3 regions of the Usitatibacter rugosus genome follow, and region 3 is predicted to be linked to each of the others. Evidence: predicted binding sites of a transcription regulator. Region 3 holds the regulator's gene; each other region holds the start of a gene.
The links. The regulator sigma-54, encoded in region 3, starts transcription at its own class of promoters, with help from an activator protein. The targets are predictions, from matches to a motif close to TGGCACNNTTCCTGCT.

Region 1 (4,858 bases), 850 kb from region 3:
GCCGCCGCTGGTCGAGGATTTCTCGCTCACGCTGAAGGCCGGGCAGCGGGTCGCACTGGTGGGCGCTTCCGGATGCGGCAAGTCGACGCTGGGTCGCCTCGCCGTCGGCCTCTACTCACCGTGGCAAGGGGAAGTCCTCTTCGACGGCAAACCTCGCTCGGAATGGGACCGCGTCGCGCTCGCCCGCTCGGTTGCGTACGTGGACCAGGACGTCGTTCTCTTCCAGGGCAGCGTGCGGGACAACCTCGCGCTGTGGGATCCGCGCATCGGCGAGGACGCGATCCGCGAAGCGCTTCGCGACGCAGCCCTGGAACAGGAAATCCTCGGACGCCCCGGTGCGCTCGAGGCTCCGCTGCAGGAAGGCGCGCGCAATCTCAGCGGCGGCCAACGCCAGCGGCTGGAGATCGCTCGCGCCCTCGCCGCCTCGCCCTCCATCCTCATCCTCGATGAAGCGACGAGTGCCCTCGACCCGCTGACCGAAGCCACGGTCGACGCGAGCCTCAAGCGCCGCGGCATCGCCTGCCTCGTGATCGCTCACCGCCTCTCGACCGTGCGAGCCGCCGACGAGATCGTCGTGCTCGACACGGGCCGCGTCGTGGAACGCGGCCGCCACGAGGACCTCGTGAAGATTCCCGACGGGCGCTATGCCGCACTGGTGGCGATGGACGCCGTGTCATGAGCCACGATCCCGGGCTCTCGCTTCGCTCGACGACGCTGCCCGCGGCGCTGCGCCTGCTGGAGACGGCGATCGGCATCCGCTTCGAAGCGTCGCCCGAGCTCTCCAGCGCGGTCGATCCCTGGGATGCGGTCGAAGAGACCGCGGCCGGCGCGGGCCTGCTCGCGCGGCGCGTGATCCTCGACGGCCGCTGGTGGGAGGGCGCGGGCCTGCCGATGCTGGCTCGCGTGGCCGAGCGCCGCAGCAAGGCGCGCGCCACCGACCCCGATGTGACGCGCTCACCCGCAGGCACGGGCTGGGTCGCGCTCGTTCCGCATCCGGTCTCCGGCTACCGGATGTATGCGGCCGACTCGAAAGATGAAGTGGAGTGGGTGGTCGATGAAGCGACGGCCGCGCGCCTCTCGCCCTTCGCGTACACGTTCCATCGCCGCTTCGAGCGCCGCGCCCTCGGCACGATCGACGTGCTGCGCTTCGCGTGGCGCCACAACCGCGCCGACGCGAGCACGGTGATCGCCACGGGCGTCGCCGCCGCGCTGGTGGGGCTTCTCACGCCGATCGCGACCGGCTTCCTCATCGACCGCGCGATTCCCACAGCGGCGCTCGGCCTGGTGGGCCAGCTCATCGCCGGGCTCGCGGGCGCGGGTCTCGCGCTCGTCGGGCTCGAGGTGTTGCGTTCGCTCGCGGTGCAGCGCTTCGAAGCGCGCACGACCATCGCCGTGCAGGCCGCGATGCTCGATCGCGTGATCGCCGCGCCGGCCACGTTCTTCCGCGCCTTCGCGAGCGGGGACCTGGCGCTGCGCATGTCCGCGGCCAACGCGGTGCAGCGCTCCATCGCGGGTGCGGCGATCGGCACGATCGTCACCGGGCTCTTCCTGCTCGCCAACACCGCGCTGCTCTTCAAGTACAGCGGCACGCTCGCGGCCGCGTCGGTCGTGCTCATCCTCGCGGCGATCGCGATTCCCGCCGCGGTCGGGCTCCTGCGCCTGAGGTTGGGACGCACGATCGAGGCCCTCGATGGAAAGCTCAATGGCCTCAGCGTCGAATACCTCACCGGCGTTGCGAAGCTGCGCGCCGCGGCGGCGGAATCGCGCGCCTACGACAACTACTTCGTGGACTACGAGACGCTGCGGGCGCTGAACCGGCGCAGCACCAAGCTCGCGAACCTCGAGATGGTGGCGTTGAGCCTGCTCTTTCCGGCCTCGGCGATCCTCCTCTACGACCTCGCGTGGCGCCTCGACATCGGAGCGTTGCGCGGGACCGCGCTGACGACAGGGCAGTTCATCGCATTCCAGGCCGCGCTCTTCGCGGTGCTGGGCGCCGTGCATTCGCTCGTCGGTACCTGGATGGCGGTGCTGCGCCTGAAGCCCTTGTGGGAACGCGCGCGCCCGATCCTCGCGACCGTGCCCGAGAACGACACGGCACGCGGACAGCGCCACGAGCCGCAGGGCCACATCCACCTGCAGGGGATTTCGTTCGCCTATCCCGGCGGCGCGGAAGTGCTGCGCGGCGTCGACCTCGAGATCCGGCCCGGCGAGTTCGTCGCGATCGTCGGCGCGAGCGGATCGGGCAAATCCACGCTGATCCGGCTGCTGCTGGGGTTCGAAGCGCCGGCGCAAGGCCGCGTGCTCTACGACGGGAAAGATCTCGCGACGCTGGACGTGCGCAGGCTTCGCCGCGGCATCGGCACCGTCCTGCAAAGCGGCACGCTGTGGGCCGGCGACCTCTTCACCAACATCGCGGGTGCGGCGAACCTCGACGTGGAGAGCGCGTGGGAAGCGGCGCGCCTCGCCGGCATCGCCGCCGAGATCGAGGCGATGCCGATGGGTCTCTATACGCTGGTGGGCGAGGGACTCTCGACCATCTCCGGCGGGCAACGCCAGCGCGTGATGCTGGCGCGCGCGCTGGCGACGAAGCCGCGCGTGCTGCTGCTGGACGAAGCGACGAGCGCGCTCGACAACGTGGCGCAGGCCGCGGTGCTGGAATCGCTACGGGGATTGGCGGCGACCCGGATCGTCGTCGCGCATCGGCTGAACACCGTGCGCAATGCCGACCGCATCGTGGTGCTCGACGGCGGGCGGATCGCCCAGTCCGGGACTTACGCGGAGCTGGCCGCGGTTCCCGGACACTTCCAGTCGATGCTCTCCACGCAAGGGGCCTGAGCGGCCCCCACGCTCACTTCTTGGTGTCGGCTTGCGCGACCTGGGCGCCGGCGATGCCTGCCGGGTCCTTGTCGTCGCGGCGCGCGCTGACGACGATCTTGTCCATCTTCACCACTTGCTGGGGGTTCACGTCGCTGCGCTTCGCGGTGACGACGATCTTCTCCATCTTGCGGATCTCCTGGCCGCCCGACACCTGGTCGAGTTGCTGGTCGGAGAGTTCGCCGGGCTTCTGCTCTTTGGTCGACATTTTTCGCTGCTCCTTGGGGAATGCGTTGTGATCGTACACCGGCATCTTGCCGCAGGGCAGGCCCCGGCATGAGGGGCGCAGTGGACGGGGGCTTGTCGAATATTCACGCATCCGGCCGCCCGTGGGCGTGGCACGGATGTTGCATTGCAACATAAGTCTCGTGCAAGAAAGCCCCCATGCTCAAGGTGCTGGTCGTCGACAACACTCCCGGGCGGGCCTCCTCCCTCCGCCAGGCGCTGTCGTCGATGCCGGGCGTGGAGGTCGCATGCACGCTCGAATCGCCGCTCGAGCTCTTCGACCGGGTGGCCGAGCACCGGCCCGACATCGTCCTGATCGACACGGATTCGCCCAGCCGCGACGTGCTGGAACAGCTCGCCGCCGTCTCCTCGAGTGCGCCGCGCCCGGTCGTGCTCTTCTCCGACGACTCGCAGAACGACTCCATCCGCGCCGCGATCAAGGCGGGCGTCTCGGCCTATGTCGTTGAAGGCGTGAGCGCCAGCCGCCTGGAGCCCGTGATGCGCGTGGCGATCGAGCGCTTCGAGGCCGACCAGAAGCTGCTCGCGGAGCTCTCCGACGCCAAGTCGCAGCTCGCCGACCGCAAGGTGATCGAGCGCGCGAAGGGCATCATCATGAAACAGCGTGGCTTCACCGAAGAGGAGGCCTTCCGGGCGCTGCGCAACCTCGCGATGGAAAAGAACCAGAAGCTCGGCGACATCGCTCGCCAGGTCATCTCCATCTCCTCACTCCTCGGATGAATAAAGGGGTCAGACCACTTCATTGCCCGGAGCAATGAAGTGGTCTGACCCCTTTATTCATCTTGGTGCATGGCCGCGCCGTTTTGGCGCAGGAAATTGTCACCCCGACTTCGTCCGCAATCCCCTTCCCGTTTCCGGTCAGCGACTTAGTGCATTTGGCACGCCCATTGCGATAAGTAGGCCGAAGCCCGAGCCAACGGCGGCACGGGCACACGACAAAGGCGTCCGTCCCGCGACCATTCGCGGCGACCGACGCCTTTTTGTTTTGCGGTGACACGGGAGACGACGCATGAAGAAGAAGGGGATGAACCATGGCGCACGACGCAAGTTCCTCGCGCAGGGCGGAGCGGCCCTGATGGCCACGCTCACGCCGCAGCTGCGCGCCTCGGTCTGGGCCGCGGGCTCCGACGCGCCCGAGAAGACGGACCTCAAGATCGGCTTCATCCCCCTCACCGATTGCGCCTCCGTCGTGATGGCCAACGTGAAGGGCTTCGACAAGAAGTACGGCATCACCATCACGCCGACCAAGGAAGCCTCGTGGGCCGCGGTGCGCGACAAGCTCGTGAACGGCGAGATCGACGCGGCGCACGTCCTCTACGGCCTCATCTACGGCGTGCAGATGGGCATCGGCGGCCCGAAGAAGGACATGGCCGTGATGATGAACCTCAACAACAACGGCCAGGCCATCACGCTCTCCCAGCAGCTGAAGGAGAAGGGCGCGATCGACGGCGCCTCGCTCGCCGCGCTCATCGCGAAGGAGAAGCGCGAGTACACGTTCGCGCAGACCTTCCCCACCGGCACGCACGCCATGTGGATCTACTACTGGCTCGCCGCGGCCGGCATCAACCCGATGAAGGACGTGAAGACCATCACCGTCCCACCGCCGCAGATGGTGGCCAACATGCGCGTCGGCAACATGGACGGCTTCTGCGTGGGCGAGCCCTGGGGCGCGCGCGCCATCGCCGACAAGATCGGCTTCACCAGCATCACCACGCAGGCGATCTGGAAGGACCACCCCGAG
Region 2 (4,858 bases), 600 kb from region 3:
GCAGCTCGTGCAGCGTGCTCGCGAACGTGGCGAAGGCCGATGCGATCGTGAACACCACGAGCGATACGAGGATCACCGGGCGCCGGCCGAAGCTGTCGGAGATCGCGCCGTGGAAGAGGAACATCACGCCGAAGGCGAAGAGATAGACCGACAGGGTCTGCTGCACGCCGAGCGGCGTGGTGTCGAGCGATTGCTGGATGCCCGCGAACGCCGGCAGGTACGTGTCGACGGAGAACGGCCCCAGTGTCGCCAGCGCGGCGAGCAGCGCGGCGAAGCCTCGCTTGAACGACTTCGAGTGCTGCGTTCCGTGCGGCATCAGGAGCGCAGGCCGCGATAGGCGAGGGCCTCGGCGACGTGCCGGCCGGCGAGCGCATCGGAGCCTTCGAGGTCGGCGACGGTGCGCGCCACGCGAAGCACGCGGTGGTGGGCGCGCGCCGAAAGCCCGAGTTGCGACGCGGCATTGCGCAGCATCTGGAGACCCCGCGCATCGGGGCGCATGCGGGAATCCACTTGCGACGAAGGCACGCGCGCGTTCGCCACGCCCTGGCGCGCGACCTGGCGAGCCCTTGCCCCCGCGGCGCGACGGCGCACGAGGCTCGAAGCCTCGCCCGCCTTCGACGAGAGCTCGGCCGCGGCGACGGCGTGGAGGTTCACATGCAGATCGATGCGGTCCAGCAGCGGGCCCGAGATGCGCGAGCGGTAACGCTGCACTTGCGTGGGCGTGCACTTGCAGGGATTGCGCGAATCGCCGAGGTAGCCGCAGGGGCAGGGGTTCATCGCGGCGACCAACTGGAAGCGCGCGGGGAAATCCGCCTGCTGGGCCGCGCGAGAGATCGTGATGGCGCCCGATTCGAGAGGCTCGCGCAGCACCTCGAGGACGCGCCGGTCGAATTCCGGCAGCTCGTCCAGGAACAGCACGCCGTGGTGCGCGAGCGAGATCTCGCCGGGACGCGGCGGCGAGCCGCCGCCCACGAGCGCGATGGCCGAGGCGGTGTGGTGCGGGCTGCGGAAAGCGCGGGTCCCGAAGCGCTCCGGATGGAAGCCCGCGCTGGCAAGGCTTTGCACGGCCGCGGCTTCGAGCGCTTCATCTTCCGACATGGCCGGCAGTATGCCGGGGAAGCGCAGGGCGAGCATCGTCTTGCCCGTGCCCGGAGGGCCGCACAGCAACAGCGAGTGGCCACCGGCGGCCGCGATCTCCAGCGCGCGCCGCGCCGTGGCCTGGCCAGCGACATCCGCCATGTCGGGATACGTGGGCTCGCCGCGAACGGCCTTCGCTTCGTGGATGGGAAGCGAAGCCTGGCCGGAGAGATGCGCGCACACCTCGAGCAGCGTGCGCGCCGGGCGAACCGTGGCGCCGCGCGCGAGGCCGGCTTCCTCCGCGACCGAAGCGGGCAATACGAAGGAACGCCCGTCGCGGTGGGCACAGTACGTCATGGCGAGCGCGCCGCGGATCGGGCGGAGCTCTCCGGACAACGCGAGCTCCCCGGCGAATTCATGCTCGGCCAGGTGATCGGTCTTCACTTGTTCGGTGGCCGCGAGGATGCCGATGGCGATCGGGAGGTCGAAGCGGCCGCTTTCCTTGGGGAGATCGGCCGGCGCGAGGTTCACGATGACGCGACCCGCGGGAAACTTGAAGTGCGAAGTGGCCAGCGCCGCGCGGACGCGGTCTCTCGCCTCCTTCACCTCCGTGTCGGGCAAGCCGACGATGTGGAACTGCGGCAGCCCGCCGCCGACGTGCGCCTCGACGCGCACGAGCGGCGCATCGAGGCCGGCGAGGCCCCGGCTGAAGACGACGGCAACGGACACGGTGCTCCTTGCAGGGCGGGTTTCATTTCACGCGGCCGGCGGCGGTGGCCTCCAGCTCCGCGACCCGCGCCTCGAGCGCGGCCAACTTCTCGCGCGCACGGGCGAGCACTTGCGACTGGACGTCGAATTCCTCTCGCGTGACGAGATCGAGGCGCGCGAATGCGCTCGAAAGCAGGCCGCGTGCGTTCTTCTCGAAGTCCCTGGCCGGGTTGGCGGCGGCGAGCGATGCCAACCGGGCGCTGACTTCATTCATCCAGCTCTCGTTCATTCCAACTCCTGTGTAGGCGATCCCGTTGACGGCGTGGATCCGGGCGCACCGGCTTGGTGCATCGTGGCGCGCGCCTGCTCGGCGGCGGTGCAATGGGTCGGGGCGATGATCGAAATCCCTTATGTGACAGTACCTTGACGAGCCCCAGTTCTTGGCACGCTTGCTGCTCTTTACGTTGCCGTCCACCCACCATCAACAAAAGGATAGCAACATGCGCCAGCTCCCCGCATTGCTCTTGGCCGCGGCAGTCAGCGTTCCGGTCGTTTCATATGCACAGACGGCCCCCGCTCCCGCCGCACCCGCTGCGCCCGAGTCCCCGCATTCGTTCACCGGGAAGCTCGGCCTGTTCACCGAATACGAATACCGCGGCATCTCGCAGACCTCCGAAGATCCGGCCCTCCAGCTGAACCTAGACTACGGGCACTCGAGCGGCTTCTACGCGGGCTTCTTCTTCTCGAACATCAAGTGGCTGAAGGACACGGCGTACGCGGGCGGCTTCAACACCGACGCCAACCTCGAGTGGGATATCTACGCCGGCTACAAGTTCGAGCCGATCAAGGACTGGACCGTCGACGTGGGCTACCTGCGCTATGAGTACCCGCGCTCGGGCGCCTTCAACCCGAAGCCGAACACCGACGAGGTGTACATCGGCCTCACGTACAGCTTCGCCACGCTCAAGTACTCCTACTCGTTCAACGACACGTTCGGCGTGCCGAGCTCCGAAGGCTCCGACTACATCGAGCTGGCCGTCACGTACCCGGTCGCCGACACGAAGTTCTCGTTCACCGGTCTCCTCGGCTACCAGCGCTACGCAGGCACGCAGTCGAGCGGCTTCGACAACGACGATCTTTCCTACGGGGTGTGGAAGGTCGGCGGCGTGTACGACTTCGGCAGCGGATGGAACGGTGGCCTGTACTACAAGGGCACCAACGCCAAGGACGAGCTCTACACGATCCGCGACAAGAACTGGTCGAAGAAGCGAATCGTTGCCTTCGTGACGTACGCGTTCTAAGCCAGCCGCTCGCAGCACAAAAGGAGAGGACACATGAAACTGGTCACGGCCATCATCAAGCCGTTCAAGCTCGACGAGGTGCGCGAAGCACTGTCGGGCATCGGGGTTCAGGGCATCACCGTCACCGAGGTCAAGGGCTTCGGCCGGCAGAAGGGCCACACGGAGCTCTACCGAGGCGCCGAGTACGTCGTGGATTTCCTCCCGAAGGTGAAGGTGGAGGCCGCGATCAAGGACGACATGCTCGACCGCGTCATCGAGGCGATCGAGAAGTCCGCCAACACCGGCAAGATCGGTGACGGGAAGATCTTCGTGCTCAATCTCGAGCAGGTGATCCGCATCCGCACCGGCGAGACCGGCGCCGACGCACTCTAAAGGGGACACCGAATATGAAACGCGTACTCAGTCTGTTTGCGCTCGTCGCCGCATTGGGGTTCGGCGCCGTCGCGATCGCCCAGGACAAGAAGGCCGATGCACCGGCCGCCGCGCCCGCGGCGGCTGCGCCCGCGGACGCCAAGGCGGCCGCACCCGCCGATGCGGCGAAGCCCGCCGAAGCCGCCGCAGCTCCCGCGGCCGCGGCGCCTCCCGCACCCGTGCCCAACAAGGGCGACGTGGCGTGGATGCTCACCTGCACCGCGCTCGTGCTGCTGATGAGCCTGCCTGGCCTGGCACTGTTCTACGGCGGCATGGTGCGCTCGAAGAACATGCTGTCGATGCTGATGCAGGTCTTCATCGTGTTCTCGCTGATCACGGTGCTGTGGTGCGTCTACGGCTACAGCCTCGCGTTCACCGAGGGCAACGCCTACATCGGCGGGTTCGACCGCCTGTTCCTGAAGGGCACGGTGGATGCCAACGCGGGCAACTTCGCGATGGCCGCCACGTTCTCCAAGGGCGTCGTGATTCCCGAGCTGCTGTTCGTGGCCTTCCAGGCGACGTTCGCGGCGATCACCTGCTGCCTGATCCTCGGCGCGTTCGCCGAGCGCGCGAAGTTCGCCGCGGTGCTGCTGTTCATGGTGCTGTGGTTCACGTTCTCGTACGCGCCGATCGCGCACATGGTGTGGTTCTGGATGGGCCCGGATGCGTACACCGATCCGAAGCTCGTCGACGGGCTGAACGCCAAGGCAGGCCTGCTGTGGCAGTGGGGCGCCCTCGACTTCGCGGGCGGCACGGTGGTGCACATCAACGCCGGTATCGCCGGCCTGGTGGGCGCCTACGTGGTGGGCAAGCGGATCGGCTTCGGCAAGGAAGCGATGACGCCGCACAACCTGCCCATGACCATGATCGGCGCCTCGCTGCTGTGGTTCGGCTGGTTCGGCTTCAACGCCGGCTCGGCGCTCGAATCCGGCAACTCGGCGGTGCTCGCGTTCATGAACACGTTCCTCGCGACGGCCTGCGCGGTGCTCTCGTGGATCATCTTCGAGTGGCTCTTCAAGGGTAAGCCTTCGATGCTGGGCGCGGCTTCGGGCGCGGTGGCGGGCCTCGTGGCCATCACCCCGGCGGCGGGTAACGTCGGCATCCCCGGTGCGTTCGTGATCGGCACCGCCGCGGGCGTCGTCTGCCTGTGGGGCGTGTCGGGCCTGAAGAAGATGCTGAAGGCCGATGACTCGCTCGACGTGTACGGCGTGCACGCGGTTGGCGGCATCCTCGGCGCCATCCTGACGGGCGTGTTCGCTTCGCCCGACCTGGGCGGCCCCGGCTACGTGTCCGACTGGGTCACGGCGGCGATGGTGAAGCCGGCGGACTACTCGATCCTGTCGCAGGTGATCGTGCAGGCG
Region 3 (4,858 bases):
AGCGGACGGGAACCTGCGTCACGATCCCGATCTGATCGTCGAGAATTTCAATGCGCGCAAGCTCGGCGAGGACGGGCGGGTGCTCTACACGCTCACCGCGCGGAAGATGGTACATTACCCCGACGACGATTCCTCCCTCCTGGAAACGCTCAATTTCGACGCTTACCAACCGAAGCAGCCGCGCGTGAACATCACCGCCGAGCGGGGCCGGTTGCAGAAGGGCGGCGACGAGGTGTGGATCGAAGGCAACGTCGTGGTGCACCGCGAACCGGCGCCGCGCGTCGAGCCCCTGAAGATCTTCACCGACAACCTGCTGGTGCTCCCGGACGAAGGCATCGCGCGCACCTCGAGCGAAGTGCGGATGGAATCCCCCTCGGGCCACGCCACAGCCGCCGGCCTCGAGCTGAACAACACGGATCGCACCGTGAAGCTGAACCGGGTGCGTTCCACGTACAAGCCTCCAGCCCGCTAGGAGACCGGCAATGCGCACGCTTCGCCTCACCCTGCTCACCGCGCTGGCGCTTGCCGCGCTGCCCGTGCTCGCCGAGAAGTCGGACCGCGAGAAGGAAATCAACATCGGCGCCGACCTCCTCACCGGCGACGACAACGCCCGCGTCACCGTCTTCGACGGCAACGTCGTCATCACGCAGGGCACGATGCGCATCACCGCGAACAAGGTCACGGTGAAGGAAGACGCGGAGCGCAACAAGTTCTACGTCGCCAACGGCGCGCCCGTCACCTTCCGCCAGAAGCGCGACAAGGCCGAGGACTTCATCGAAGGCTGGGCCGCGCGCGCGGAATTCGACGACAAGAGCTCGAAGTTGAAGCTCTTCGACAAGGCACGCCTGAAGAGCGTGCAGGGCGAGATCACCGGCGACCTCATCACCTACGACACCAGCCGCGAGCTCTTCGAGGTCGGCGCCGCGCAACCCGGCACGCCCGGATCGCGAGTGAAGGCCACGCTCGTCCCGCAGAAGAAAGACGCGAAGGACGGGAAGGACGCGAAGAGCGAGGCCAAGCCGTCGTCGCCCCTCACCCTCAAGTCCGACTCGGGCCCCGCCACCCATTGACGATGGCTGCCACGCCCGCGCCGCTGCGCGAACACCTCACGCTGGTGAAGAGCGAGCCGCAGCCCGCGGTGCTGCGGGCCGAGGGCCTGAAGAAGAGCTATCGCAAGCGCAGCGTCGTGTCCGACGTGTCGCTCACCGTGGAAAGCGGCGAAGTCGTCGGCCTCCTCGGCCCCAACGGTGCCGGCAAGACGACCTGCTTCTACATGATCCTGGGCCTCGTGCCGATCGACAGCGGCAAGGTGATGCTCGATGGGGAAGACCTCACGCACCTGCCGATCTTCCGCCGCTCGCGCCTGGGGCTTTCGTACCTGCCGCAGGAAGCGTCGATCTTCCGCAAGCTCACCGTGGCGCAGAACATCCAGGCGGTGCTGGAGCTCCAGGGCCTCGAGGCGGGCGAGATCGAGACGCGTCTCGAGCAATTGCTGGACGACCTCCACGTCGGCCACCTGCGCGCGAGCCCGGCCACGGCGCTCTCGGGCGGCGAGCGCCGCCGCGTGGAGATCGCGCGGGCGCTGGCCACGAACCCGAGATTCATCCTGCTCGACGAGCCCTTCGCGGGCGTCGATCCCATCGCGGTCCTCGATATCCAGCAGATCATCCGCTTCCTGAAGGAGCGCGGCATCGGCGTGCTGATCACGGACCACAACGTGCGCGAGACGCTCGGCATCTGCGACCACGCCTACATCATCAACCAGGGGTCGGTGCTCGCCTTCGGGAAGCCCGAGGAAATCATCTACAATGAGTCTGTCCGAAAGGTCTACCTCGGGGAGAATTTCCGCCTGTAGCGGACGTCCCGTTATCCCCTGGCACTTTCGCACCTCATGAAGCACAGCCTCCAGCTAAAGCTCAGCCAGCACCTCACCCTCACGCCGCAGTTGCAGCAGTCGATCCGCTTGCTGCAGCTTTCGACGGTGGAGCTGAACCAGGAGCTCGAGCGCTATCTCGCCGAGAACCCCCTGCTGGAGCGCGCCGACCTGGCGCCCGACGAACCCACGAGCGTGATCGGCGATCGCGGCGCCGCCCCCGAGGGCTCCCCGACCTCCTCGGCCCAGGAGGAGCCCGCCGCCGAGGCGCACGAGCGAGAGGAACGCGAAGAGCGCAGCGACCGCATGGACGAAATGCCCATGCGAGACAACGGCGGCGGCGAGGAGATGGGCGGCAGCGGATCGCGCCGCGGCGACGACGACCGCGAGGACTTCACGCAATTCGCCGCGGCCGAGGTCACGCTCCACGACCACCTCACCCAGCAGCTTTCGCTCACCTCGCTCACGGAGCGGGACAAGCGCCTGGCCGCCCTCGTCATCGGCAACATCGACGAAGACGGCTACCTGCAGCAGACCCTCCAGGAGCTCCTCGACAACGCCATCGACGAATTCGCCGAGCTGGAGCTGGAGGAAATCGCGATCGCGCTGAAGCACGTCCAGAACATGGACCCCGCCGGCGTCGCGGCGCGCGACGTGAGCGAATGCCTCACCCTGCAGCTGAAGTCGCTGCCCACCGACACGCCCTACCTCGCGCCCGCGGTCGAGCTCTGCGCCAAGCACCTGGACGTGCTTGCCGCCCGCGACTTCAATCGCCTCAAGCGCACGCTGGGCGTGGACGAAGACGAGCTGCGCGAGATCCGCGCCCTCATCGTCTCGCTCGACCCCAAGCCCGGCCGCAGCTTCGGCAGCGGCGACATCCGCTACGTGGTGCCCGATGTCGTCGTGCGCCGCGTCGGCACGCGCTGGGTCGCGGCGCTGAACCGCGACGCGATGCCGCGCCTGCGCGTGAACAAGATGTACGCGGATATCCTCCAGGCATCCCGCGAGAACGGCGCCAAGCATCTGGCCGGCCAGCTCCAGGAAGCGCGCTGGCTCATCAAGAACGTGCAGCAGCGCTTCGACACGATCCTGCGAGTCACGCAGTCGATCGTGGACAGGCAGAAGAACTTCTTCGAGCACGGCGAGGTCGCGATGCGCCCGCTGGTGCTGCGCGAGATCGCGGAGGCCGTCGGCCTGCATGAATCCACCATCTCGCGCGTGACCACGCAAAAGTACATGCTGACCGCGCGCGGCATCTTCGAGCTGAAGTACTTCTTCGGCAGCCACGTCTCCACGGATACCGGCGGCGCCTGCTCGGCCACGGCGATCCGCGCGCTGATCAAGCAGCTCGTCGCGGCGGAGGACGGCAAGAAGCCCCTCTCCGACCACCGCATCTCGGACATCCTCGCGCAACAGGGCATCCAGGTCGCGCGGCGCACCGTAGCAAAGTACCGCGAGGCGATGCACATCCAGCCGGCGAACCTGCGCAAGTCGATCTAGAGTCTTCCCGTCACCCGCACCGCGAAAAGGAGCCATCGATGAACCTCCAGTTGACCGGGCACCATGTCGACATCACCCCCGCGATCCGCCAGTACGTCGTCACCAAGCTGGAAAGGATCGAGAGGCACTTCGACCACGTGATCGACGTGAACGTCGTGATGACGGTGGAAAAGCTGGACCAGAGGATCGAGGCGAACGTGCACCTCGCGGGCAAGGAGATCCACTGCGAGTGCCACGAGGTCGACATGTACGCGGCCATCGACGGGCTGATCGACAAGCTCGACCGCCAGGTCGTGAAGCACAAGGAGAAATTCAAATCCGCAACGCGCCACAACCCGGTCACCATCCGCCAGGCCGAAGAGGAATAGGCCTCCCCCCGGAGAGCGCCGTGAACCTCGTATCCCCGCTGCTGCCCGCCTCGCACGTCCTGCTCGACCTGGACGCCACGAGCAAGAAGCGCCTGTTCGAGCAGGTCGGGCTGCTGTTCGAGAACTCGCGCGCCATCCCGCGCGCGCGGGTCTTCGACAGCTTCTTCGAACGCGAGAAGCTGGGTTCCACCGCACTGGGCTGCGGCGTGGCCATCCCGCACGGACGCATCAAGGCCCTGCGGGAACCGGTGTGCGCTTTCGTGCGCACGCAAACGCCGATTCCCTTCGAAGCACCCGACGGCCAGCCGGTGCAGCTCGTCTTCGCGATGCTCGTTCCCGAGCACGCGACCGAGGCGCACCTGCAGATCCTCTCGGAGCTGGCCCAGATGTTCAGCGACACGGGCTTTCGCGACGCGCTGCTCGCCGCACCCGATGCGGCGACGGTCCACGGCATGATCACCGGATGGTCGCCCTATGCCCCGGCTCAGCGTTCAGCAACTCTTTGAGGACCGGCGCGAGCGCCTCGGCCTCGAGTGGATCGCGGGGGCCGCCGGCTCGTCGCGAGAGATCACCGGCACCATGCTCGCGCGCCCGGGCATCGGGCTGATCGGCCACCTCAACCTCATCCACCCGCTGATGGTGCAGGTCCTCGGCCGAAGCGAGCTCGAGTACCTGGAGTCGCTCGATCCCGCTTCGCGCGAGATGACGGCGCTTCGCGCCGTGGGCGGCGAGACCGTCGCCGTGATCGTCTGCGACGGCATGCCCGTGCCTCCGAACTTGCAGGACGCCGCGGCGCACGTGGCAACTCCGCTGCTCGCTTCGCCGGAGCCGAGCCAGCAGGTGATCAACGTGCTGCGCCCCTACCTGCAGCAGGAGCTGGGCTCCATCACCACGCTGCACGGCGTCTTCCTCGACGTGCTCGAGATCGGCGTGCTGATCACGGGCGATTCCTCCATCGGCAAGAGCGAGCTTGCGTTGGAGCTCATCTCGCGCGGGCACGGCCTCGTTGCCGACGACGCGGTCGAGCTGCAGCAGATCGGACCCGAGACCATCTCCGGGCGCTGCCCGCCGATGCTGAGGGACTTCCTCGAGGTCCGCGGCCTGGGCGTGCTCAACA

Region 1: the regulator sigma-54 is predicted to act here: its motif matches at 3,211-3,226, upstream of DSM104443_RS04735 (ANTAR domain-containing response regulator).
Region 2: the regulator sigma-54 is predicted to act here: its motif matches at 2,227-2,242, upstream of DSM104443_RS19205 (TorF family putative porin).

What each region holds. Positions count from the first base shown of each region.
Region 1 is NZ_CP053069.1:933,719-938,576, reverse strand. It holds gene DSM104443_RS04750 (NHLP family bacteriocin export ABC transporter peptidase/permease/ATPase subunit) at 1-679, shown strand, start outside; gene DSM104443_RS04745 (ATP-binding cassette domain-containing protein) at 676-2,835, shown strand; gene DSM104443_RS04740 (hypothetical protein) at 2,849-3,082, opposite strand; gene DSM104443_RS04735 (ANTAR domain-containing response regulator) at 3,259-3,837, shown strand; gene DSM104443_RS04730 (CmpA/NrtA family ABC transporter substrate-binding protein) at 4,127-4,858, shown strand, end outside.
Region 2 is NZ_CP053069.1:4,043,084-4,047,941, reverse strand. It holds gene DSM104443_RS19220 (multidrug effflux MFS transporter) at 1-316, opposite strand, end outside; gene DSM104443_RS19215 (YifB family Mg chelatase-like AAA ATPase) at 316-1,806, opposite strand; gene DSM104443_RS19210 (accessory factor UbiK family protein) at 1,829-2,074, opposite strand; gene DSM104443_RS19205 (TorF family putative porin) at 2,286-3,086, shown strand; gene glnK (P-II family nitrogen regulator) at 3,120-3,458, shown strand; gene DSM104443_RS19195 (ammonium transporter) at 3,473-4,858, shown strand, end outside.
Region 3 is NZ_CP053069.1:79,960-84,817, forward strand. It holds gene lptC (LPS export ABC transporter periplasmic protein LptC) at 1-472, shown strand, start outside; gene lptA (lipopolysaccharide transport periplasmic protein LptA) at 483-1,070, shown strand; gene lptB (LPS export ABC transporter ATP-binding protein) at 1,073-1,855, shown strand; gene DSM104443_RS00360 (RNA polymerase factor sigma-54) at 1,892-3,373, shown strand; gene hpf (ribosome hibernation-promoting factor, HPF/YfiA family) at 3,412-3,741, shown strand; gene DSM104443_RS00370 (PTS sugar transporter subunit IIA) at 3,762-4,247, shown strand; gene hprK (HPr(Ser) kinase/phosphatase) at 4,216-4,858, shown strand, end outside.